Regions from separate parts of the Paenibacillus sp. FSL P4-0127 genome, predicted to be linked through region 4. Evidence: riboswitches for the same ligand, from Rfam matches in the RefSeq annotation. Region 4 holds a riboswitch; each other region holds the start of a gene.
What was found. Region 4 has a riboswitch for cyclic di-GMP ahead of NYE74_RS12470 (chemotaxis protein CheA). Riboswitches for the same ligand answer to the same signal wherever they lie in the genome.

Region 1 (5,868 bases), 220 kb from region 4:
CATAGGAAAGCATAGCGTTATTGATGATGATATAGGTGATAGGCAGCTTGTACTCCTTGGCCGTAAGCACTTCGGAACCGTTCATGAAAAACGAACCGTCGCCGGCGATCACCGCGACCGGACGGCTTGAATCGGCCAGATAGAGTCCCGGTCCGCCGGCCATCGCCGAGCCCATCGCTCCGTAGTTTAGATTGATTTCAAAGTCTCCGCCCGCGGGGACTTCCAGATACTTCAGCACGAAGTTGGTGAATTCCCCGATATCGCACACATAACGCGTATCCCGCGGCATGACCTTGGACAGCTTCTCCAAAAACAGCCGCAGCGACAAGCCGGTATGATTGAGTTCATAAGGTTCGTTAAGCGGCAGCGGCTTTTTGAAAGCTCCTGGCGCAGGCTGAGCCTGCCGGAGAAGATAGGGGACCGCGTCCTGGAGATCGGCGACCACCGCCGCGTCCGTTTTGAAGACCTTCCCCGGCTCTTTGCCGTCGCGGTCGATATGGATCACTTTGCGTCCGGCCACAAGCGCTTCGTTGAAATTGCAGGTAGAGGCTTCCCCAAGGCTTGTTCCCAAGATGAGCAGGCACGAAGCCGGGGAAGCGTTGACGTATTCAAACGCCGCGTCGGTGCTGGAAAACCCGTAATTCCCCAGGTTAAGGGGGAAGTCGGCGGGGATGATTCCTTTTGCCGACGGCGTCGTAATGATGGGCCACTGCAGCCGCTCGCTAAGGCGCATAATCTCTTCGGCTGCGGCCCGCCCGCCGCGTCCGACCATGATGAGACCATGCTCTGCTTCGTTCAGCAGGGCGGCCGCCCGGTCCAACTCCGCCGGATCGAACGGAATCCGCTGAAGCAGCGCGGGATCCGGGGCGGCGGGAAGGCTGGGGGGCGCTTCCATCCGCTGCACATCGATCGGCACGGAAATATGTACTGGCCCGAAAGGAGGTGTAAGGGCGATCCTTACCGCCTTGTCCAGCTCGGCCATGACTTCCGCTTCGTTCATGACCGTGTTGCTGTATTTGGTGATCGGTCTGACGATATGCTGGGCGTCCATCTCCTGGATGGCACCTTTGCCGATCTGCCATCGGTTTACGTAGCCGGTAATCACGAGCAGCGGAGCTTTGGCCCGCATGGCGTCGGCGATCCCGTTCATCATGTTCGCTACGCCTACCGCCCCGGCGCCGGCGCAAACGGCCAGCTTCCCGGAGGTGCTGGCATATCTCGCCGCCATATAAGCCGCTCCAGCTTCATTTTTCGTAATGATCGGCTTCATATCGACATCGATCAACGCATCGTAAATCGGACCGATGATTCCTGCCGGAATCCCAAAAATACAATCCACTCCGGTTTCCTTCAAATACTTGAGTATGGCTTCGGCTATGTTCATATTCCGGATATCTCCTTATCCTAGTGTTGAAACGCATCTCTGTATTCGTTCACCAGTGCTTCCGCACGTTCGATCTCCTCGGCGGAGAAAAAATGCAGCTTGCCTATCGAGGCGACAACGACAATACCCTGAACCGCGCCGTCGTGCATGACGGGAATAACCATGATGCTGTCGATCCCGAACAGAAAAAACTCATCGGCCGATCTGGGATCGTTTTTGACGTCCTGAACCACTGCCGCCGTTTGGGGATGGGCCATCAGTTCGCGAAGCAGGCGGTCATGTTCGATATAGACCGGATTTTGCGCATGTACGCTTTTCCACCGCTCCACGCCAAGGTGATCCGTTTTCGTTTTCAACACCGGGTTCAAGCGGCCTTCCCTGATTTCGTGATAGGCGATATCGGCCACGCCGGTCAGGCGTTCCAGCGCTTCAAACAGCAAAGCTAATCGTTCCATGTCCATCCTCCTCGCTTGCTAGATTGAGTATCTGTTTAATAGGGACTTCAGTTTTTCGGCTTCCGTCTCAAGCTGCTTGGAAGATTCGAGCGTTTCTTCCATGGCGGTCAACTGTTCTTCCGAGCAAGCCATGATCTCCTTGGTCCCGGCCAGATTGACCTCGGTAATCTCGAGCGTCTGTCTTACGGAGTCCATGATTTGTTCCGTGCTTGCGCTGATCTGCTGCGTCACCGCGGAAACTTCCTGAACCCGGGTGGACACCTGCTCGGCCAAATGCACGATTTGCTGGAACGAATCGCCGGCGGAGGTAACGAGGACGCTTCCGGTCTCGACCTCGGTCATGACCCGTTTCATCGCTTCGATCGATTGATCGGAGCCTGTGCGGATATGGCCGGCCATCTCGGCGATATCCTTGGCCGATGCCGCCGATTGCTCGGCAAGCTTGCGGATTTCGCCCGCGACCACTGCGAACCCTTTGCCGTATTCGCCCGCTCTTGCGGCCTCGATAGCCGCGTTTAATGCCAGCAAATTGATTTGACTGGAAATTTCCGAGATCAGCAGAGTGACCTTGTCGATTTCTTCCGTCCGCTCGCCGAGTTGGTTTACGGTTTGCGACGAAGCGACCGTGGTTTCGTAAATTTTGCTCATTTGGTCAACCAGGCGGTCGATGCCTTCGTTGCCCGCATTCGCCTGAGCCGCGGCCTCGGTCGCTTCCTCCGCCACACCTTGCGCTGACAGGGCGATGTGCTCCATGCCTTTTCCGACTTCTTCAAGCATCAAATGGTTGTTCCGTGCACTTTCGACGAGCTGCTCACTACCTTCGGAAATCATTTTGATCGATTCCGTGACCCCTACAACGAGGTCGTTGCAAAACTCCATATTGCCCGTCAAGTCCCGCGACGTATCGGCTACCTTGGCCGACATGTCCTGCATATGCCCGGCCGCTTCCCTTAATTGGGCGCCGATCAGCTTCAGGTGGCCGGCCAGTTCGCTGAATTCGTCCATCACCTGGACGTCGCCGTCGAAGGCTAAATCGCCTTCCGTCATGGCTTTGGTCCGCTCGGCCATTTTTTGGAACGATTTGTCGAGCAGCCCGGCAATCAGCACGGCCTCCCCCGCGCCGATCAAGGCAAACAGGACGATCATCAGCGCGGCGGCCCAGCCGTTCATCAGTCCAAGCAGATAGAAGATCAGAACGAGCACGATCGCCAGCACCGCAAGCGGTCCGGCAACCAGCAACAACAACTTGCGGGCTAAGCCTTTACCGAAATGTGATAATTTCAAGTTACTTACTCCTTTGCTGTCACTCTAATACCCTTAGCAGCTGCCGTTTTCCGTTTTTCGCCGTTTTAACTTTTTAGAAGCAGGTCCCCTCCTTCCTTGTCCGAAGCTTCGCCGCGACGTTTTAACCTGGCCCCAAGCCCTAATTGAAACCAAAAAAAGACTTTCGCGAAGAAAGTCCGGCGGCCAACAAGCCATGATTCGGCATAAGGTTGGCATCCCGGCGGTCATGATTCCGTTAAGAATTTTAGATCCGTGGCTTTGCGTCCCTGCCTTTCGGCCAGGTTTGCGATTTACATCCTATTCCTTGTATTTGGTTGTGAATGATGGGAGAGTGAAGTCGCGGCGCTCCCACAGATTAGGAATATACTACTTATATCGGAAGGCGGGTCCTGATATTTCATAAAATTTTCGGCAAATTCAAAAAATTTTCAATAATAGGGGACTATAAGAGGATGACTTTGGTTCTAGAAAAAGAAGGGAAAATATAGGTCGAATAGGAAGGATGTACTATATATCCCATTTTAGATTCAAGGTATTGATGGCTGACCTATCGCATACGGCTGGGTTCAGTTTTCCTGGAAAGGCTTAGGTGTTCGAAGCAAAATTGGGTTCGCAGAAAATCTAACGGTTGTAATAGCGGCTATTTGACGAAAAAAGCCCTGTTCAAAATTTTAACGGTTGTGAGAAGCGTTATTTGCCTGAAACTAAGCAAAATGAGCCGGATTTCAGTGAAATAAGCGCTATGGCAACCGTTACAATTTGAAATCAACGTTTTTTAAGCGAATAGCGGTTGTGGCAACCGTTAGATTAGTTGTGGCCAGCGTGAGAGCTCACCGGGCTTGCTTAAGCGAAAATAAAACCGCCGGACGGTCAAGCTAAACAAGGAGTTAGCTTGCCATCCAGGCGTTAATTAAGCAGCGCACCCGCCGTTTGGTCAGCTCCGCTCCAGAATGGTAGCCAGCGTTGTGCGGTCGAGTCCTTTGACGAGCCGGATCAGCAGCTCCTTGGCGGCCGCGTAGTCGTCGGTATGGATGATGGACGACGAGGTGTGGATATAACGCGAGCAGATGCCGATCACGCCCGAAGGCACGCCGATGCCGCTCAAATGAACCGGACCGGCGTCGGTTCCGCCTGTGGATACAAAATATTGGTATTTGATGCGGTGCGTATCGGCCGTGTCCCGGATATACTCGACCAGCCCCCGATGCGTCAGCATCGTCGGGTCGTACACCCGCAGCAAAGCGCCTTCGCCCAGCTTGCCGAAGGCCCGTTTGTCGCCGGTCATATCGTTTGCCGCGCTGGCGTCCAGCGCAAAGAAGATGTCCGGCTGGATCAAATTGGCCGCCGTGCGCGCTCCCCGCGTACCCAGTTCCTCCTGCACATTGGCTCCGCAGTACAACACGTTGGGCAGTTTTTCCCCATGCAAAGCTTCCAGCAGCTCGATCGCCAAACCGACGCCGTACCGGTTGTCCCAGGCTTTGGCCATGATTTTTTTCGGGTTGACGAGCGGAGTAAATTCACAGATCGGCAAAATCTGCTGCCCGATCTGCACGCCGGCCGCTTCCGCTTCCTCGCGGCTGTCGGCGCCGATATCCAGGTACATCGCTTTCAGGTCGACCGGTTTGCCGCGCTGCGCTTCATCCAGCAGATGGGGAGGCGTCGATCCGACCACGCCGACGATTTTCCCTTTCGGTGTAACGATCTGCAGGCGCTGCGCCAATACCGCCTGGCTCCACCAGCCCCCGAGCGGCTGAAAAGACACCATACCGTTATCGCTAATGCCGGTCGTGATGAAGCCTACCTCGTCAAAATGCCCGGCGACCATGACCCGCGGTCCCTGCTCATCGCCGCGCAGTACCCCAAACAAACTGCCGAGCCGGTCTTGAACGAACTCCTGCGTAAAAGCGGACATTTTCTCCTTAACCAAGGCGCGCAGCTCCCGCTCAAACCCGGGGGCCGCCGGAAATTCGGTCAGCTGTTTAAACAGCTGCTGCGTTTTTTCATTCATCTTGTTTCTCTCCTTTTTTTCCTGCAAATGGCAAGGCCATACGCTCTTTACATTAGTATGAACCACCTTGTTCCGATTGTCCATGCGCCTGAAAAGTCCTGTTCTTTTGCCGCCGGGCCAAGCACCAAATTCGCGGCGGCGCATATACTTTAACAAGCAAGGGGCCAAATAAGGGAGGCAAAAAAATGGAACTCCGCTCCACGGATTGGCTGTTGATCTGTCTTCTCTTTATTCTGCTGGTCATTATTCTTCTATACCTTTAAAAACAAATAGGACGCCTTGGACGCCAGTTCCGTTGTTTGACGCTAATTGTTTTACCCAAAACCCGGTGTCCCGAACCCGCCAGAGCGATCTTGGCGGGTTTTGTTTTGTTCGCTGCTTGCCGCTATGGATGATTTACCAAACATAACAAGCCAGTCGCTGACAAATAATGAATATACCGTGCTTATAAGGCATGAGCAGAAAAAGGAGGGATACCGTTGCCAACAAAAAGTAAACCGGGCGCCCGGGTGAAGCTGAACCATCTGCTGCTGACGGAAGAGGAATACAAGCAGGTTGCCGACCAGCACAAGCCGAAGACAAGCATCTTTGCCAATTGCCTCAAAGCTTTTCTGGTCGGCGGTTTCATTTGTCTGATCGGACAAGGTATCCAGCAGTTGTTCATGACGTTTGCCGGGATGACGTCAAGGGAGGCGAGCAGCCCGACCGTCGCCATGCTGATTTTGATTTCCGTCATT
Region 2 (5,868 bases), 140 kb from region 4:
CTCGCTGAGCCCGGAACCGTTCAAATTGATTTACTGCGGCGTAAGTAACGTGCATATCGAAGGCGTCCCGCAAGGGCAGCTGCTTCCCGCGTACGTGGAGCCGGTCATTCCATGCGAAAAATACGCCTACAAGGTGGAAAGCTGCTTGTCGGAAATGCTGCAGGAGTGCGATTCGCAGGTACTGGGCTACGAAACGCTCAGCAACAACCTGCTGATGTCGCTCATTACGCTCTTATACCGGATCGTCGACGTCAAACATCCGTTTGACCCGCTCAAAGACAAAAACGAAATCACGGTCCGGACCAAGCAATTTATCGATAAAAACTACACCCGCAGCATCACGTTAAAAGAAATCGCCGACACGCTGTACGTCAGCCAGCATTATTTATCCCACCTGTTCAAAAAGGAACTGGGCGATTCGCCCGTCAACTACCTGATCACCCGCCGCATCGAAGAGGCCAAACGCCTGCTGTCGAATAGCGACGCGCCAATCCATGAAATCGCTTCCCGCGTCGGGTATGGGAATGACAAGTATTTTTCCATGCTGTTCAAAAAAGTGACCGGCCAATCGCCCAGCGCCTACCGGGACGCGAAAAAGCAAAAACGGGACGGGTGTTGAGCACCGGAAAAGTAAAAGCGCGATGAGCGTTCCGAGCGTTGAGCAGCGGAAGTGTGCGGTAAAACGCAGAATCGGAGTAGTCCACTAAACCGTAGCGACGGATTTGTCCGCTAAACCATCAAGTGGGGGCGCAGGATAAGCCGAAGAAAAGTTGTTCTCTTACGTTTGGCAGGGGATAGACGGGGATAAAGAAGAGACTAGAGCGGTATACGAACTGCTGCGAACTGCTACGAACTGCAAAAGTGCAGGCGATTTTCGTCGAAACTCCTCGAAACGGGGGGTTCAAATGCAAATGTGCAGTTCATATCCGGTCAGAAGAGACTTTTTTATCGAACGGCTGTAAATCAAATGCATTTTTGCATTTCGCTTGCTCGAAAATGGCGATTTGCGGAAAAATCAAATGCATTTTTGCATTTGGTCCCCTCCGTTCGCACGGTGCCAGCAAAAAAGCGCGAGCCGACAAAAGTAATGTCCCCCGGCTCTCCAGAAGCGGATTGGAACCCCTGCCAGGACAGCCTTTATTGGAATAAGTGAACGCCGTACACTGGCGCGCAGGCGTTTCTTATGCATCGTAAAACTCCTGAACGAGCTCCTGAATCGCCCCGCGGACAGTAATCTTGCTTACTGCAAACTCCTGCTCAAGCTGCTACTCGGAGGGGATTTCGTCCCCAGCAGGTAAACGCCGTGGAGAATCCGCTCCTTGATGATGTTTTTAATTTGCAAATATAACGGTCTATCTTTACGGGCAAACTCACGCCCCTGTTTCCCTACCTTTCCACATCCCCGGGGAGGATTGCTCTATCCCCCGGTGGATTTCCGCCTCCGCCGCCATCGGGGTGTCGCCCGGCACGGTATGCGCCAGCATCCCCGCTGCGGCCGAAAACCGGATGGTTTGCTCAGGGACGAAGCCCTCGTGGATGATCCTGCTGGCGAAGCCCTCCAGCTCGCCGTGGATGATCCCGCTGGCGAAAGCGTCTCCCGTCCCTATTCTATTTTTCCGTCCACGACGTCGATCTTTTCTCCGGTCCCCCGTTTAAGATGGCGGAGAACGAATCTTTCTTTCACTTTACTCGCCTCTTTTAGATAAACGTTATAATGTTTAATGGCGAATCGATATGTTCATTAGAAAGTGCGTCGTGAATATTCACGACGCACTTTCTATTTTTACTTTATTGTCAGTTCGTATAAATGTTTTTTTCCTTCATAAGTAAATTGAATTTCCCCGCTATCGAATTCGAAATCCCTAAGTATCTCTTTCTGACCGGTTTTGGTGTTATAGACAAATGCTTCATTGGTGTAACTCCCATCCGGATTGCCTGGCGTAGTGTAAACGCCCACGTACAAACCTTCCGAATTATCTACTGTATAATGATAAAATCTGCCTCCAGAGGCATGAAATTCTTCGATGACCTTGTTGCTGCTTGGATCATTAACATTCATTGCCCATAATTGTTGTCTTAGAGGCTGCGAACCACCACGAAAATCGGAAACGGTATGATATAAAATCGTATCGTTTACGGCAAATAAGTCATCAACTACGACATCGGCTTCGCCATCTTTAAGGGGTAGGGTTAGAAGTTTCGTCGATGTGTTGATATCCAGCGTATTATCTTTTGCATTACTTAGATATATACTAAAAGGCTCGGTAGGATAGTACTCTGGATAACTTTCCGTTTCAGGACGCTGCTCTAGCGTTGGCGCAGGAATCCAAACCATTCCTTTGGGTGTTTTAACGGCAAAGGTATATTTCTCCGCATTTTCGTCTTTTACTGCCACCTTATAAATCTCGCCATCGACATCAAGACTGATTGTTTTTTGAGATCCCTTACTATTATCAGTTGCAGGGCTGGTTTCATTTTTCGTTTGAGTAACTTCTGTTTTTGTTTTTTCCGTGGAAGCAGGCGCGCTTGTTATATTCCCGCAAGCCGATAGAATCACCGAACAAATCATGAAACCTATTACAAACTGGAGTGCCTTTTTGTTCAATACATTTGAGCTCCTTTAACCAAAATTTCATGCGCTTCTTTTATTGTATAACAATATTGCACTAATTCTGTGTCATTTCTGCTATTTAATGTTTGAAATTATTTAACAATTGGAAAAGAGGAGTACTTTTGTCTTTTTAAACGATAATATCCGAAAAAATATAGTATGGAAGCTCGGATCATCTATACTGTGACTTTTTTATCTATTACATTGTTGACAAGTGCTTTTTTTTGAAATATATTGAAATTGTTTGATAGGATATTAGTAATATTTTACTACATCCAGGTCTTTTTAACTATAATCGAATATTCGGCACACTAATCGAAAGATTAGGTCGCAAAGCCTTGGAGTCTAACAATTCGAAAAGCGAATTAATGACCGTCCGGCTGCATAACAATGAATACTATTGTTTATGCAGCCTTTTTTATTTTCCCCTCGTTCTCAACGGATTTTTCCGTGAGATATATAAAATACCCAAAGCAAGGAGGGTAGAAAATTAGTGCCTGAAAGGGAGGAATTCTATGAAAAAATGAGGAGGAACCAATGAAACGCGGGTTAAAAATAATATTGTCCTGGATTTGCATGTTTTCGCTTTTTGCCAGTCCCCTGTCCGTCTTCGGCGCAAGTTCGGGGGACCCCGTCTGGCCGAATCCCGGAGCCATTCAATTGAGCAAAACCGCCCAACCTACAGGGAGCCCTGGCGAGTGGGAAATTACGCTCAAGGCTGAAGGAAAAAACGTCCGGACCAGCTCGGACATCGTGCTGGTCATCGATAAGTCGGGGAGCATGGACCAGCGAAGTGGATGGTTTACACCATCGAAGATGGATAACGCTAAAGATGCCGCAAAGAAATTTGTGGATAATTTGCTGTTACCAAACTCTTCCACCCAAATCGCTGTGGTCTCATTTAATAAATCCTCTACCCTTATCTCAGGTTTTAAAGGTGCTGGCAATAAGAACGCTTTGAAAAATGCCATAGAAGGTATTGAACCGACCGGCGGAACGAATATCCAGGCGGGCTTGAAGAAAGCTAGCGACCTGTTGGCGAACAGTATCGCGCAAAACAAAATAATCGTGTTGTTAAGCGACGGTGAACCAACATTCAGCTTCAAGGGAACACATGCTGAAGGATTCAACTGGCCTAACAGCAGCAACAACTTTTCGATTACGAGTTTTGATTACGGAAAAACCCTTGGGACAGGTGCAGATTTTACTTTTAAAAACTATGATTGTAATATCTTTGGTTTTAACTGTAAAAACGACACCTACAACATCAACAATTATCAAGTCAAGGATAACGGCATCGGTACCATTTCCGAAGCAAAAATCGCCAAAGATGCAGGGCTCAAGATCTTTTCGGTAGGCTTGGAAGTTTCAAACAACAGCAACGCGATAAATGTGTTAAAAGACATTCAAAGCGAAGGCTACTTCCCTGCCAACAGCGATGAATTGAACACGATTTTCCGCGAAATGGCCGGAAAGATTTCCTATGCGGCTCAAAATGCCAAAGTCGTTGATCCGATGGGAGACATGTTCAATCTCAAGAAACAAGGCGCACAAGTCAGTCCTCAGGATTATTCCGCATCGCAAGGTACGGTAACTTGGAACGCTGCAACCGAGACATTTACTTGGGACGTCGGCAATATCGCCGAAGGTGAACCTGCTTCATTAACTTACAAAGTGGTCTTGGACCAATCCAAAAACCCCGTTTCTAATGTCCTCTATCCTACGAACGGCAAAACGACAATCGAATATACGAATGTTACGGGCGAGAAAGTTTCGAAGGATTTTGAGGTGCCGAAAGTAAGCATCGGCAACGGTTCCATCCTCATGAAGGGCTATAAAGTCAATGCGAGCGGCAAGCCTGTCAATGCCGAAGGCGTTGAAGTGGAAGGACCGGAATTCGCGGAATTGCTTTATAGCGAGTATTACAAGGATCAAAACGGGAATGAGGCTTTGCCGATCGGGGCTGCGGAATATTCCGTATCGGCCAAAAACATTGCCGGGTATCAGTTGAAGGTAGGAGAAAATCCTGTTAGCATCCGGCTTACCGCTACCAATCCGACACCGACAGTTTGGTTTGGTTATGAGGAAGCGGTTGAACGGACAGTTACCGTTCATTATTTGGAGCAGGGAACAGAAAAGGAACTCGCTCAATCAACTACGGTAAAAGGTGTCGCTGGGCAAAAAGTAACTCTAACGGCTGTCGAAATTCCGGGCTACACTCCGGAAAACAAAACTGCCGAGTACGTGGTTAAAGCCGAAGGCAGTAACGAGTACACCTTCTACTACGTCGCTAATAAGCAAAGCGTAGAAGTACAGTACCTCGAGCAAGGCACCAACAAGAAACTCGCTGACCCAACTACGGTTGAAGGCGTGACCGGGCAAACACTCGAGCTCAAAGCGATCGGCATCCCGGGCTACACCCCGGTGGAGCCAAGCTTCAACTATAAGCTTGGCGTGGAGAATGCTCCGCATATCTTCTACTACACACCGAGCGAACAAACCGTTACAGTGAAGTTCGTGGATAAGGAATTGGGGAATGAACTGATCGAACCTCGCACTGTGACGGGACACACCGGCAAAACCGTAACTCTCGAAGCAGCCGAAATTCCGGGCTACACTCCGGAAAACAAAACTGCCGAGTACGTGGTTAAAGCCGAAGGCAGTAACGAGTACACCTTCTACTACGTCGCCCATAAGCAAAGCGTAGAAGTGCAGTACCTCGAGCAAGGCACCAACAAGAAACTCGCTGACCCAACTACGGTTGAAGGCGTGACCGGGCAAACGCTCGAGCTCAAAGCGATCGGCATCCCGGGCTACACCCCGGTGGAGCCAAGCTTCAACTATGAGCTTGGCGTGGAGAATGCTCCGCATATCTTCTACTACACAGCCAATGCCACCGAACCGGATGACAGCAGGACTCTGACCGTCAGATACGTGGATCAACAGACAGGTAAAGACTTGCTCAATCCAACTGAGCGTTCGGGCAAAGTAGGCGAAAAAATTACCCTGACGGCCGAAAATTACACAGACACCGTTACGGGGGCGGTTTACAAACCGCACGCTTATGAAGTGCCGTACACCTTCACAGAAGATCAGGTGCAGCAATTCGTATTCAAGTATGCCCAAGGCAATACCGGTCAGGAGCGTATTGTAACGATCCACCATGTGGACCGAGAGACCGATGAAGAGCTTATCGAGCCAACGGCTTCCAAAGGTATCGCCGGAACGAATTTGGTCTTTTATCCTGAACCAATTTC
Region 3 (5,868 bases), 1.8 Mb from region 4:
TGTTTCCGTTCGCTTCGGACGGTTCCGTCACCTCGTATTGAGCAGCCGAAACTTCAGCGCCCTTCTTAACGCCATTGCGTCCCCCCGTCAGCTCCATCGCATACACCTTTACCGAATTCGGAACAAACTTCTGCTCCTGCTTCAGAACATCCGTTACGATGGCTTTGTCAAGCGGATCGAGATTGTAATTCATCTTAATGTTCCACGTGATCTCTTTGTTGACAGGATCGTAGCTGCCGTCTTTACCGCCATTGTTTTTCGTATAATCGTCGGAGGAGAAGGCGGCTTCCCGTTGGATCGGCCCTTTCTTCTCGCCGTCCTCGGTCCACGTCATGACAGCTCTGTTCTTAAAATCGAGCTTTCGCTCCTTCAGCCAGCCGATGTTAAACTTCGTTTCATACTCGATCGTATACGTGGTGTCAATGGTCTTCAGGAACTTGATGACAAAGCCGCTGCGTACATTGTCGTACTCAACCTTATAATCGCTTTTAGGAACGAGCTTCCCATCCGCTTTTACGATCATGGAATCCGGAACGAATTCAAGACCGCCCTGCGGGAACGTATCCGTAATGACTACATCCTTCATGCTGTACTTGCCGCCGTCCGGCCGTTTATCGCCGTTGACCGTAATCAGCCATTTCGCCGTTTTGCCGGCAAAATCGATGTTCTGTACGCCTTTCACCAGAGCGCGGCTTCCTTGGGCCGGGGTGGTCACTTCCTTGGACGCATCACCCGACACGACTTTGTTCTTCACCTGCTTCCCGTCGGCGATCGTCCGATCGACCGGCTTCGTCTGGTAAACGATCGTATAAGGCGAATCGATATCCTTCTCGAATTGAAGGCTGAATCCGTTCTTACCCGCCGATTCGGCGGTGTATTCATCCTTGGCAACCAGATCTTTATCAGCCTTCGAATCCCCGTTGTACACCTTCAGCGAATCGGCAATCCATGTATGAATTTCGCTGAATTCATCCGTGATGACCGCTTTCTCTTTTGGAATCTTCTTTTCATTGAAATTGTATTTCACAGTCCAAGTGATGATTCCGGTGCTGTTATCCACGCTAAACGATTTATCCAAAAATTGGCCGCGGTTTACCGTTACCGTAGCGGTCGATTTGGCATCTTCCGTTCCGTCGCCGGACAAGACAGCGGTGTTTTCAAAGCGCGACTGCTCACCGGTAAGCTTCGTCGAAAAGCGAATCTCATAAGCCTTGCCGATCGTCTCATCCTGGAACGCAAGCTCCAGTTTCGCGCCACCGTTCGTTTCGACCTTATATTTGCCGGAATCTACCTTGTCGCCAAGGGCCGCCGATCCGTCACCGTTAACTTGCAAACGGTAAACCTCCACAGAGTCAGCAATAAGCTCCAAACCTTCAGGCAGTGCGTCAGTGATCACCGCGTGCTTGATTTTTTCCAGCGACTTGTTAACTTGAACCGTCCAATCGATCCGATCTTTGCCGATCGCTTTCCCTTGCTTTTCGATCAGCTTTCCGCCCTTCGGCTTCAGATTCACGATAGCGGTCTGCACTCCGCTTTTTACTGGAATGGCAATAACGACTTCCGTACTGCCTTTAAGGACTTCCTTCTTAAATTCCGTACGAATTTCCAGCTTGCCGGCGATGTTGGAATGACTCTCCACGTAATCATTGAAGGTCATCACAACTTTCCCGTTCAGATCGACCGTAAACCGGCCGACTTTCCCTTGATCGGCAAGAAGCGGGGCATCAATATCCGTAAAAATTTCAAACTGCCGCGGCAGCTCGAAGCTGAATGTATCTCCATTCTTGTAGCCGTGTCCGTTTGGAAGCTCCCATTCATAGCTGAGGTTGACGGCCGCGCCGACGTCCAAACTGCTATCGGGATTATACACCGCATCAATCACGGTACCGTTTAAATCGGTTAACACGACTTTGGTTAAAATACTCTCCGCACTGGCGACTGGCCTGGCGACTGGCGCCGGCCGGTCATATACGCTATCCGTCACGGATTCTTGCGCGCTGCCCGTTGATTCTTGCACGCCGGCCGCTGCGTTCGCCGTCCAAACGGATGCGCCATACAGCGTCTGCATCAGCAACAGCAATGCCACAACGATTCCACAAACCTTTTTCCTCATAATCTCTCCCTCTGTCTCTACATCACCCTCATTATATTCGGTTCCGATCCGCCTTCCGTGCGCAATTCGGGCCATGCATCCATCGGACAACATGTCGATAGGGTAATTTTCAGTCCATCACCTCCGCTGATCTTTATTGGCGCACGATGAATTGTGCCTGTATTTTCTTCAGAACCAAATGGGCTTCCGCCATTATATATGCCAATACTATACAATTTCTCAACAACGCCAAATAAGCCTTGGACATATCGTCCAAAGCCTATGTTTATTTCGTAAAAATCAATAGTATTTCACCGGGGAATAACGCGAGGCGTCTTTAATCATGTTGACCCCTGTCTCACTGCTCTTCCAGCCCGCATCGACAGTTGTATCAATGGTTACCCATTGTCCGTTCAAATAAACTTCATTCCAAGCGTGGTAAACATCAACGTATTCCGAAGTTCCCATAACAAGCTTGGCCGGAATTCCGATACTCCGCAACATGGAAGCGAACAAGGAGGCATAGTCGTAACACATCCCTTTCCGCCCTGCCAACGTGCGGTTGCTATCGGGAAGGTAGTCCGTCAATTCGCTGGCTGCCAGAGTATGATCGTACCGGATCGTACCGACAATATATTCATAAATAGCGTGCACTTTCTTCTCGTCGGACGGAGCGGATTGGGCAAGCTTCTTCGCAAGCTGGGCTGCCTGATCCCTATCGCTCCAATCGACATTTTGCACAGAGTTCAAAAACACTTTGCTGTCATCCGCAAGTTGAAGTGTAACGGCCGCTTCCTGAACGATTTTGTATTTGGTACCGCTGACTTGTTCCAGAACGGTAACCTTATATTCACCATTGCCCATCTGGAGCGGAAATACTTCCTGCCGCTTATCCGGCGAAAGGACATAGGTATATTTGTCATTACCTTTTGCGATCATGAGCTTCGTTTTGGCCCCGGCTTCCGCATCATAACGAATGACGACGGCGCCACGGTCCAACTGCTCCAAACCCAACCAATCTTCGGACGGGGCAGCTTGTACATCCGGAGCCCACATCAATAACGCAAAAAGCCCTACAATAGCGAACACAATGTTGCGCATACTGCAAACTCCCTTCGGCGGCCAGGCTGCCATTGACGTTTCGTCAAGAAGGCCCTGTGGCTTTGCGTCCCTGTCTTTCGACAAGTTTGCTATTTTCGTAATAGAGTTTCACAGATACTGATACATCTTCTCCAAAAAAACAAAAAAGCATCTTCGTTCGGTAGCTGGCTGCCATTGACGTTCGTCAAGAAGGCCCTGTAGCTTTGCGTCCTTATCTTTCGACAAGTTTGCCGTTATCGTGATCAGCTTTTGTGAATCTATCATATCAAATATATGGAATACCATCAAGAGAAAATTTGGAATTTTGTCGAACTATCATTCCTCCCCCGAACTCACTCGAACTCACCCGAAAAAATAGGACCCCACCAAAAAAATAGCACCTGTTCATCCGGTGATCACATTCGATAGAATAAAAATGTACTATAATGTTAGTATTTTCCTGACCGTGTATGGGATAGGAGAATCCACTATTGATTAAGGGAGGGTATTTATGAAGCAAAAAGTTTTCAGTTTGTTCCTGGCGCTAGTTATGATGGCCAGCGTCAGCCTGCTATCAACTTCGCCGGTTCAGGCCGCTGAAGGAGCGGGAACGGCCACTATCACCTCTATGGATTATTTTTCAGCGGCGGACGGACCTGTCATCACAAAATCAGGGGTTGGACAAGCCAGTTACGGATTTGTGATGCCTAAATTCAATGGAGGCTCCGCCACCTGGAATGATGTGATCCAAGACTTGGGCGTTAATGTGAAAGTGGGCGGCAGTTGGGTCGATATTGACAGTGCCGGCAGCTTTGTCTACAACCAAAACTGGGGCCACTGGAGCGACAGCGGCTTTAACGGTTATTGGTTCACTCTTTCCGCGACAACCGAAATTCAACTGTACTCCAAAGCGAATGGGGTTACGCTGGATTACACTCTTGTGTTTCAAAACATCAACAAAACCACCATTACGGCGATGACGCCTACACAAGGGCCGCAAATTACGGCGGATACTACGGGCGGCGCCGGCTTTACCTATCCGGTTTTCAACAATGATCCGGCAATCCCCTTTGCAGCTGTGGCCGATGATTTGAAAGTGTACGTAAAACCTGTAAACAGCAGTGCATGGATCGATATTGACAACAATGCGGCCAGCGGCTGGATCTACGATAAAAACTTCGGCCATTTCACCGATGGAGGCGGCGGCTACTGGTTTAACGTCACGGAGTCGATCAACGTCAAATTAGAATCGAAAACCTCTTTGGTTAACGTCATTTATACCATTATCTTTAATGAACCCGTAAGAAATTCTTATGTCATTACTCCCTACGACGGAACGACCTTCACGGCCAATGAAAGCGGTGCGATCGGTGTGCCGCTGCCTAAGATTGATGGAAACGCGCCGGTAGCCGATGAGCTTGGAAATTTCGTATACCAGATTAACATGGGTGGGCAATGGGTCAATTTAGGGGATTCCGGTCAGAGCGGATTTGTATACTCCGCCAACGGTTACAATAACATGTCCGCCGCCAATCAGTGGGGGTATTGGGTCGACCACATCTACGGGCTATGGTTCCAGCCCATCCAGGAAGATCTGCAGATCCGCATCGGCTATCCATTAAACGGGCAGGCGGGCGGAAATGTCGGTGATAATTTCGTCTACTACACCTTTATCGGAAACCCGAACGCTCCCCGTCCGGATGTAACCGATGGCGAGGATATTTCTGTCGGAACGCCAAGCAACCCGGCCATTGAGGGCATGGAGCTCATCTGGCAGGATGAATTTAGCGAAAATAAGCTGGATACGAGCAAATGGAACTATGAACTGGGTTACTATCTCAATGACGATCCCGGTACCTGGGGTTGGGGCAATGCGGAACTGCAGCACTATACAAACAGTACGCAAAATGTATTTATCCAGGACGGAAAGTTAAACATCCGGGCCTTAAACGAGCCCAAATCCTTCCCGCAGGATCCTAGCCGGTATGCACAATACTCCTCCGGGAAAATCAATACCAAAGATCATTTTTCGCTCAAATACGGCAGAGTGGATTTTCGCGCCAAGCTGCCTGCAGGAAATGGCATCTGGCCGGCCTTCTGGATGCTTCCGCAAGATAATGTCTACGGTTCGTGGGCCGCATCCGGCGAAATTGATGTGATGGAAGCGAGAGGACGGTTGCCCGGCACGTCCAGCGGCGCTATCCACTTTGGCGGACAATGGCCGGCGAATACCCATGTCTCCGGCGAATATCATTTCCCGGAAGGGCAAACCATCGCCAATGATTTTCACGTATATTCCGTAGTCTGGGAAGAGGACAACATTAAATGGTATGTCGACGGCAAGTTCTTCTTTAAAGCTAACAGGGATCAATGGTATTCCGCAGCTGCGCCGAACAATCCGAACGCCCCTTTCGACCAGCCGTTCTACCTGATTATGAATCTGGCGATCGGCGGGAACTTTGACGGCGGTGTGACTCCGAATCCCGGCGATATCCCGGCAACGTTGCAAGTAGATTATGTGCGTGTTTACAAAGACAACGGCGGCGGCCAGCAGAATCCTGAAGAACCGGCGCCCCTTCCACGATCGTCATCGGCGATGAGGTGAAGGGCCTGAAGAAAACAGGCGATGACTTATTGTTCTATGTAAACGGCGCAACCTTCGCCGACTTGCACTACAAGGTCAATAACGGCGTACA
Region 4 (5,868 bases):
CATCTGCAGTCCGGAGCCGTGGATGCCGATGTGCTGGCCGGGGAGTCGGTTGGCGGCGAGCATTTACAGCGGGGCGTCGTGCAAAGCGGGCATATCGCCGCCGAGGCCGTGCGAAGCGCGCATCTGGCCCCTGAGGCCATACGTTCGCTGCATTTGGCGGAAGCCAGCGTAGAGGGGCGGCATATCGAAGAAGCGGCGATCGCATCGCGCCACCTCGCGCCCGAAGCGATCGAGAGTGAGCACCTGTCGGCCGAACTGCTGCGAAGCGGGCTGCTGCCGGCAGACGGGATCGATGGAAAGGATATTCATCCGTTATCGATATCCCGGGTGCATCTGCAGTCCGGAGCCGTGGACGGCGACGTGCTGGCGGAAGAGTCCGTCGGCGGCGAGCATCTGCGGCGGGGCGCGGTGCAAAGCGGACATCTCGCCGCCGAGGCCGTACAAAGCGATCATTTGGCCTCCGGGACCGTACGTGCGCAGCATCTGGCGGAGGCCAGCGTAGAGGGGCGGCATATCGGCAAAGCGGCGATCGCATCGGGGCATCTCGCACCCGAAGCGGTCGAAGGCTTTCACCTGTCGGCCGAACTGCTGCGAAGCGGGCTGCTGCCGGCAGACGGGATCGGCGGGGAGGATATTCATCCCTTGTCGATAAGCCGGGCACATCTTCAGTCCAGAGCCGTGGATGCCGACGTGCTGGCCGCGGAGTCGGTCGGTGCCGAGCATCTGCAGCGGAGCGCGGTGCAAAGCAGGAATCTCGCCGCGGAGTCGGTGCAGAGCGCCCATTTGGCTCCCGAGATCGTAAGATCGCTGCATCTGGCGAAGGAGAGCATAGAGGGACGGCACATCGAGGATGCAGCGATCGCATCCCGCCACATTGCCGCGAAATCGGTGCAGGGCGCTCATCTGGCTCCTGAAGCCGTAGGGCCGCAGCATTTGGCGGAGGCTAGCATAGAGGGGCGGCATATTGGGGAAGCGGCGATCGCATCGCGCCACATTGCGCGCGAAGCGATCGGGAGTGCGCACCTGTCGGCCGAACTGCAGCGAAGCGGGCTGCTGCCGGCAGAAGGGATCGACGGTGAGGATATTCACCCGCTGTCGATAGGCCGGGCGCATCTGCAGTCTGAAGCCGTGGACGGCGAGGTGCTGGCCGAGGGAGCGGTTGGCGGCGAGCATCTGCGGCGGGGAGCGGTGCAAAGCGGGCATCTCGCCGCAGAGTCGGTGCAGGGCGCTCATCTGGCCGCTGAAGCCGTAGGGCCGCAGCATCTGGCGAAGGGGAGCGTAGAGGGGCGGCATATTGGGAAAGCGGCGATCGCATCGCGTCACATAGCCGCGGAGTCGGTGCAGGGCGCTCATCTGGCTCCTGAAGCCGTAGGGCCGCAGCATTTGGCGGAGGCTAGCATAGAGGGGCGGCATATTGGGGAAGCGGCGATCGCATCGCGCCACATTGCGCGCGAAGCGATCGGGAGTGCGCACCTGTCGGCCGAACTGCAGCGAAGCGGGCTGCTGCCGGCAGAAGGGATCGACGGTGAGGATATTCACCCGCTGTCAATAGGCCGGGCGCATCTGCAGTCTGAAGCCGTGGACGGCGAGGTGCTGGCCGAGGGAGCGGTTGGCGGCGAGCATCTGCGGCGGGGAGCGGTGCAAAGCGGGCATCTCGCCGCGGAGTCGGTGCAGGGCGCTCATCTGGCCGCTGAAGCCGTAGGGCCGCAGCATCTGGCGAAGGGGAGCGTAGAGGGGCGGCATATTGGCGAAGCGGCGATCACTTCCCGCCACATTGCCGCCGAGTCGATCGATGTCCGGCATTTGTCGGCCGAACTGCAGCGAAACGGTCTGCTGCCGGCAGACGGTATCGGAGAAGAGGATATTCATCCGCTGTCGATAGGCCGGGCGCATCTGCAGTCCGAAGCCGTGGACGGCGAAGTGCTGGCCGAGGGAGCGGTTGGCGGTGAGCATCTGCAGCGGGGAGCGGTGCAAAGCGGGCATCTCGCCGCAGAGTCGGTGCAGAGCGCTCATCTGGCCGCTGAAGCCGTAGGGCCGCAGCATCTGGCACAGGGGAGCATAGAGGGACGGCATATTGGCGAAGCGGCAATCGCATCGCGTCACCTAGCCGCAGAGTCGGTGCAGGGCGCTCATTTGGCCCCTGAGTCCGTGCGGGCGCTGCATCTGGCGAAGGAGAGCGTGGAAGGCCGGCATATCGAGGAAGCGGCGATCGCATCCCGCCACATCGGCCCCGAGTCGATCGATGTCTGGCATCTGTCGGCCGAACTGCAGCGAAACGGGCTGCTTCCGGAAGAAGGGATCGACGGTGAGGATATTCATCCGCTGTCGATAGGCCGGGCGCATCTGCAGGCTGAAGCCGTAGACGGCGAGGTGCTGGCCGAGGAGTCGGTCGGCGGCGAGCATCTGCGGCGGGGAGCGGTGCAAAGCGGGCATCTCGCCGCAGAGTCGGTGCAGAGCGCTCATTTGGCTCCTGAGTCCGTGCGGGCACTGCATCTGGCGAAGGAGAGCGTGGAAGGCCGGCATATCGAGGAAGCGGCAATCGCATCGCGTCACATCGGCCCCGAGTCGATCGATGTCTGGCATCTGTCGGCTGAACTGCAGCGAAACGGGCTGCTGCCGGAAAAAGGGATCGGTGGCGAGGACATTCAGCCATTGTCGATAGATCGGGTACACCTTCAGGCCGGTGTTGTGGATGCCGACATTCTGGCCGAGGAGTCGGTCGGCGGCGAGCATCTGCAGCAGGGAGCGGTGCAAAGCGGGCATATTGCAAACGCGGCGGTCGGCAGCGCACAGCTTGCCGATGAAGCGATTGCCTCGCGCCACCTGAAAACCGGCGCGGTCGGCGCGGAGCACCTTGCCTTTACTCCGGTCCAGACGCTGCTGGACCAGCCGGCCAAACAGCTGTTTGGAATGTCGGCGTTTTTGTTGCAGCGCGATGAGGCCGAAACGCAAGTGAAGGTTGAATTTGAAGAGCCGTTTGCTAATCCTAACTTTGTTATCGTTGCAATGACGAACCATTCGGCTTTTTACGCCACGCTAAGCGAACAAACTCAGGAATCGGCCGTCATTACGATTTCCAGGCTGAAGGAAAGCCATGTCCACTACGGCTTCGTCATGTGGATTGCCATCGGAAACGCGCATTAGAGTGTAGGGCCGATAAGATCGTAGCAGGGCCGCCGAGTTTATTCGGCGGCTTTTTGCCGTGCCAGCCGGGCGGGGATTTATTCCTGTCTGTGCCTTATTCGTAGTGGGACTGACGGCATGGGCTGCGTATGCAGCGATGGGCCGTATCCATTGGAAAAATCCAATAGATTGACGGAAATCAAACACAATTTTGAACTCACATTGGAAGTATCCAATAAACTTCGCTTAAATCGCCCATTTTGCACCTTGCCGAGTCTCATCTATTGGAAAGTATCCAATCAAGCCTCCATATTTACGATTGAATTTCCATTTTAATTGGATATATCCAATGAGGTTTCGCCGGGGCTGTTTGTGGCTTCGCTGATCCGCCCTGAATCCGCCCTGAATCCGTCCTGAATCCGTCCTGAAGCTCCTGAAGCTGTCCCTGAAGTTCCTTAAAACTGCCCGGAACTGCGTCGGATTACCTAAGGCCTGGCCGTGATTCCGGCTGGAAAAACGGCTGCATATTTCGCCGGTCAATCGGGCTTTCTCACGGCTCAGACCGGCCGTTTTTAGTATTTACACAGCCTGCTCAGGCGTGTTAGTATGAAACCAACTAAAAAATAGCAAAGACTAGAAGGGCAAACTTGCCGAAAGACAAGGACGCAAAGCCACGGGCCTAAAGTACCAGCAACAGCTACGGCAGCCGGGTTTCTATAGTTGGATAGGCGTCCTCTCTTTCTTCGGGTTCTCTTTCTTCGCTAGAAGGTTCATGAAGAAGGAGTTTTTTTATGTCTGAAATTTGTCGAAAAAGCATCAATAATGTCGAATTATGTAAAACGGGGAGATAGTTTATGGCAGAACGAGAAAATAGCGATCCGTTATTAGAGGTCTATCTTCACGAAAATTCGCAGCTGCTCGAGCAGTTGGAACAGATCATCCTGGAATGCGAAGAGCTTAACGCTTTTCCGTCCGCCGCCATCCACGACATTTTCCGCATTATGCACACGATCAAAGGCTCCTCCACGATGATGAATTTCGATAACATCGCGGCTTTGTCGCACATCATGGAAGATCTGTTTGCGTTTATCCGCGAACATCAGCCCCGCTTGGCCGATTGCACGGCGTTGTCCGAGCTGGTGCTGCAGGGCGGCGATTTCATTAAGCTTGAGCTGTATAAGATCAGGCAGGGCGATTCTCCTGACGGGGACGCATCTTCGCTGAAAAGCAGCATTACCGGATATTTGGAAGAACTAAAAGCCGCACAGCATCCCGGGCCGGCTGTTTCCCCTCTTCGAGGCCCCGAGACCGGCAAACGTCAGGACGGTGAGGATTCCGCTTCCGGGGCTCATTTAAAAGCCGTTCTTTATTTTGATGACGATTACAACATGGAGAATGTTCGGGCATATCAAGTCGTTCACAGCCTGCAGGAAATGACCGAGCAATTCGCCTACTGGCCCGAGGACATTGCCGAAAATCCCGAAACAGCCTCGCTCATAAGAGAGCAGGGCTTCCAAATTCTGTTCCGGAACGGCGAATCCGCGGACACGGTAGCTGCTTACCTGTCGCAGGCGCCATCCTTAAAGCATTTGGAAATGATCAATTTGCCGGAACAAAGCCGGGCAGAGCCTGAGGCTGAGACGGCCGCCGCGGCAGAGACGCTTCAGCCGATACCCGAAGCGGAAGCGCGAACAGGAGAGTCTACGGCGGCACATTCTGCAGCGCACGCTGCAGCACTTTCTACGGACGCTGCACCAGCCTCCCCTTCCGAGCCGGGCGCCGCCGAACCCTCCCAGGTGCCGGGAGCGGCTGCCCGCACTTCGCAGGCGCCGGAGGCCAAAACGCAGGATATTGCCAGAGCTAATGCCTCGCAGCATTCCAGTTTCATCAGCGTGAATTTGGCCAAGCTCGACGAGTTGATGGACCTGGTCGGCGAGCTCGTCATCGCCGAATCGATGGTCACGCAAAACCCGGAATTGGCCGGACTGGAGCTTGAACAGTTTCAGAAGGCCGCTCGGCATCTGCGGAAGATCACCGGCGAAATCCAAGACAAGGTCATGTCGATCCGCATGGTGCCGCTGGTTAATACGTTCCAAAAAATGAACCGCATCGTACGGGATATGTGCAGAAAACAGGATAAGTCAGTCCGGTTGGAACTGCTTGGCGAGGATACGGAAGTGGACAAAAACATCATCGAGCACATCTCCGATCCGATCATGCACCTTGTACGGAACGCGATCGACCACGGCATCGAAACGCCGGAGGAACGCCTGGCAGCGGGCAAGGAAGAATCCGCGACGTTGACCCTTGAAGCGAAAAACGTCGGCAACGAGGTGTTCATTATCGTGCGCGACGACGGCAGGGGGCTGAACAAAGCGAAAATTTTACAGCGCGCCCGCGAGCGGCAAATGCTGTTCAAGGACGAGTCGGAGATGAGCGACCGCGAGATTTACAACTTGATCTTTCTCCCGGGCTTCTCCACGAAAGAGGTCATTACCGAGTATAGCGGGCGCGGGGTCGGCATGGATGTCGTGATGCGCAATATCGAAAGCGTCGGCGGGAATGTGTCGGTGGACAGCGCGGCAGGCGAAGGAACGACGATTACGATCCGCATTCCGCTGACGCTGGCGATTATCGACGGCATGAACGTGAAGGTGGGGAAGGCGAGATATACGATCCCGACGACGGCGATCAAGGAATCGTTCCGCGCCGCCCCCGGCAGCGTGGTCACCGATCCCGACGGCA

Region 1: linked by a shared signal. The riboswitch ahead of NYE74_RS13355 (methyl-accepting chemotaxis protein) and the one ahead of NYE74_RS12470 (chemotaxis protein CheA) in region 4 are both predicted to bind cyclic di-GMP.
Region 2: linked by a shared signal. The riboswitch ahead of NYE74_RS13085 (S-layer homology domain-containing protein) and the one ahead of NYE74_RS12470 (chemotaxis protein CheA) in region 4 are both predicted to bind cyclic di-GMP.
Region 3: linked by a shared signal. The riboswitch ahead of NYE74_RS04230 (transglutaminase-like domain-containing protein) and the one ahead of NYE74_RS12470 (chemotaxis protein CheA) in region 4 are both predicted to bind cyclic di-GMP.

Annotation. Positions count from the first base shown of each region.
Region 1 is NZ_JBBOWY010000001.1:2,987,805-2,993,672, forward strand. It holds gene NYE74_RS13345 (thiamine pyrophosphate-binding protein) at 1-1,384, opposite strand, end outside; gene NYE74_RS13350 (GAF domain-containing protein) at 1,405-1,839, opposite strand; gene NYE74_RS13355 (methyl-accepting chemotaxis protein) at 1,858-3,123, opposite strand; cyclic di-GMP riboswitch class I at 3,332-3,421, opposite strand; gene NYE74_RS13360 (M42 family metallopeptidase) at 4,058-5,131, opposite strand; gene spoVAC (stage V sporulation protein AC) at 5,611-5,868, shown strand, end outside.
Region 2 is NZ_JBBOWY010000001.1:2,910,734-2,916,601, reverse strand. It holds gene NYE74_RS13105 (AraC family transcriptional regulator) at 1-619, shown strand, start outside; partial or broken gene NYE74_RS13100 (GntR family transcriptional regulator) at 1,191-1,342, opposite strand; partial or broken gene NYE74_RS13095 (hypothetical protein) at 1,387-1,613, opposite strand; gene NYE74_RS13090 (hypothetical protein) at 1,784-2,605, opposite strand; cyclic di-GMP riboswitch class I at 2,907-2,999, shown strand; gene NYE74_RS13085 (S-layer homology domain-containing protein) at 3,272-5,868, shown strand, end outside.
Region 3 is NZ_JBBOWY010000001.1:958,739-964,606, reverse strand. It holds gene NYE74_RS04235 (collagen binding domain-containing protein) at 1-2,113, opposite strand, end outside; gene NYE74_RS04230 (transglutaminase-like domain-containing protein) at 2,393-3,193, opposite strand; cyclic di-GMP riboswitch class I at 3,207-3,294, opposite strand; cyclic di-GMP riboswitch class I at 3,350-3,435, opposite strand; gene NYE74_RS04225 (glycoside hydrolase family 16 protein) at 3,684-5,777, shown strand; gene NYE74_RS04220 (hypothetical protein) at 5,807-5,868, shown strand, end outside.
Region 4 is NZ_JBBOWY010000001.1:2,772,175-2,778,042, forward strand. It holds gene NYE74_RS12465 (WIAG-tail domain) at 1-3,144, shown strand, start outside; cyclic di-GMP riboswitch class I at 3,754-3,842, shown strand; gene NYE74_RS12470 (chemotaxis protein CheA) at 3,978-5,868, shown strand, end outside.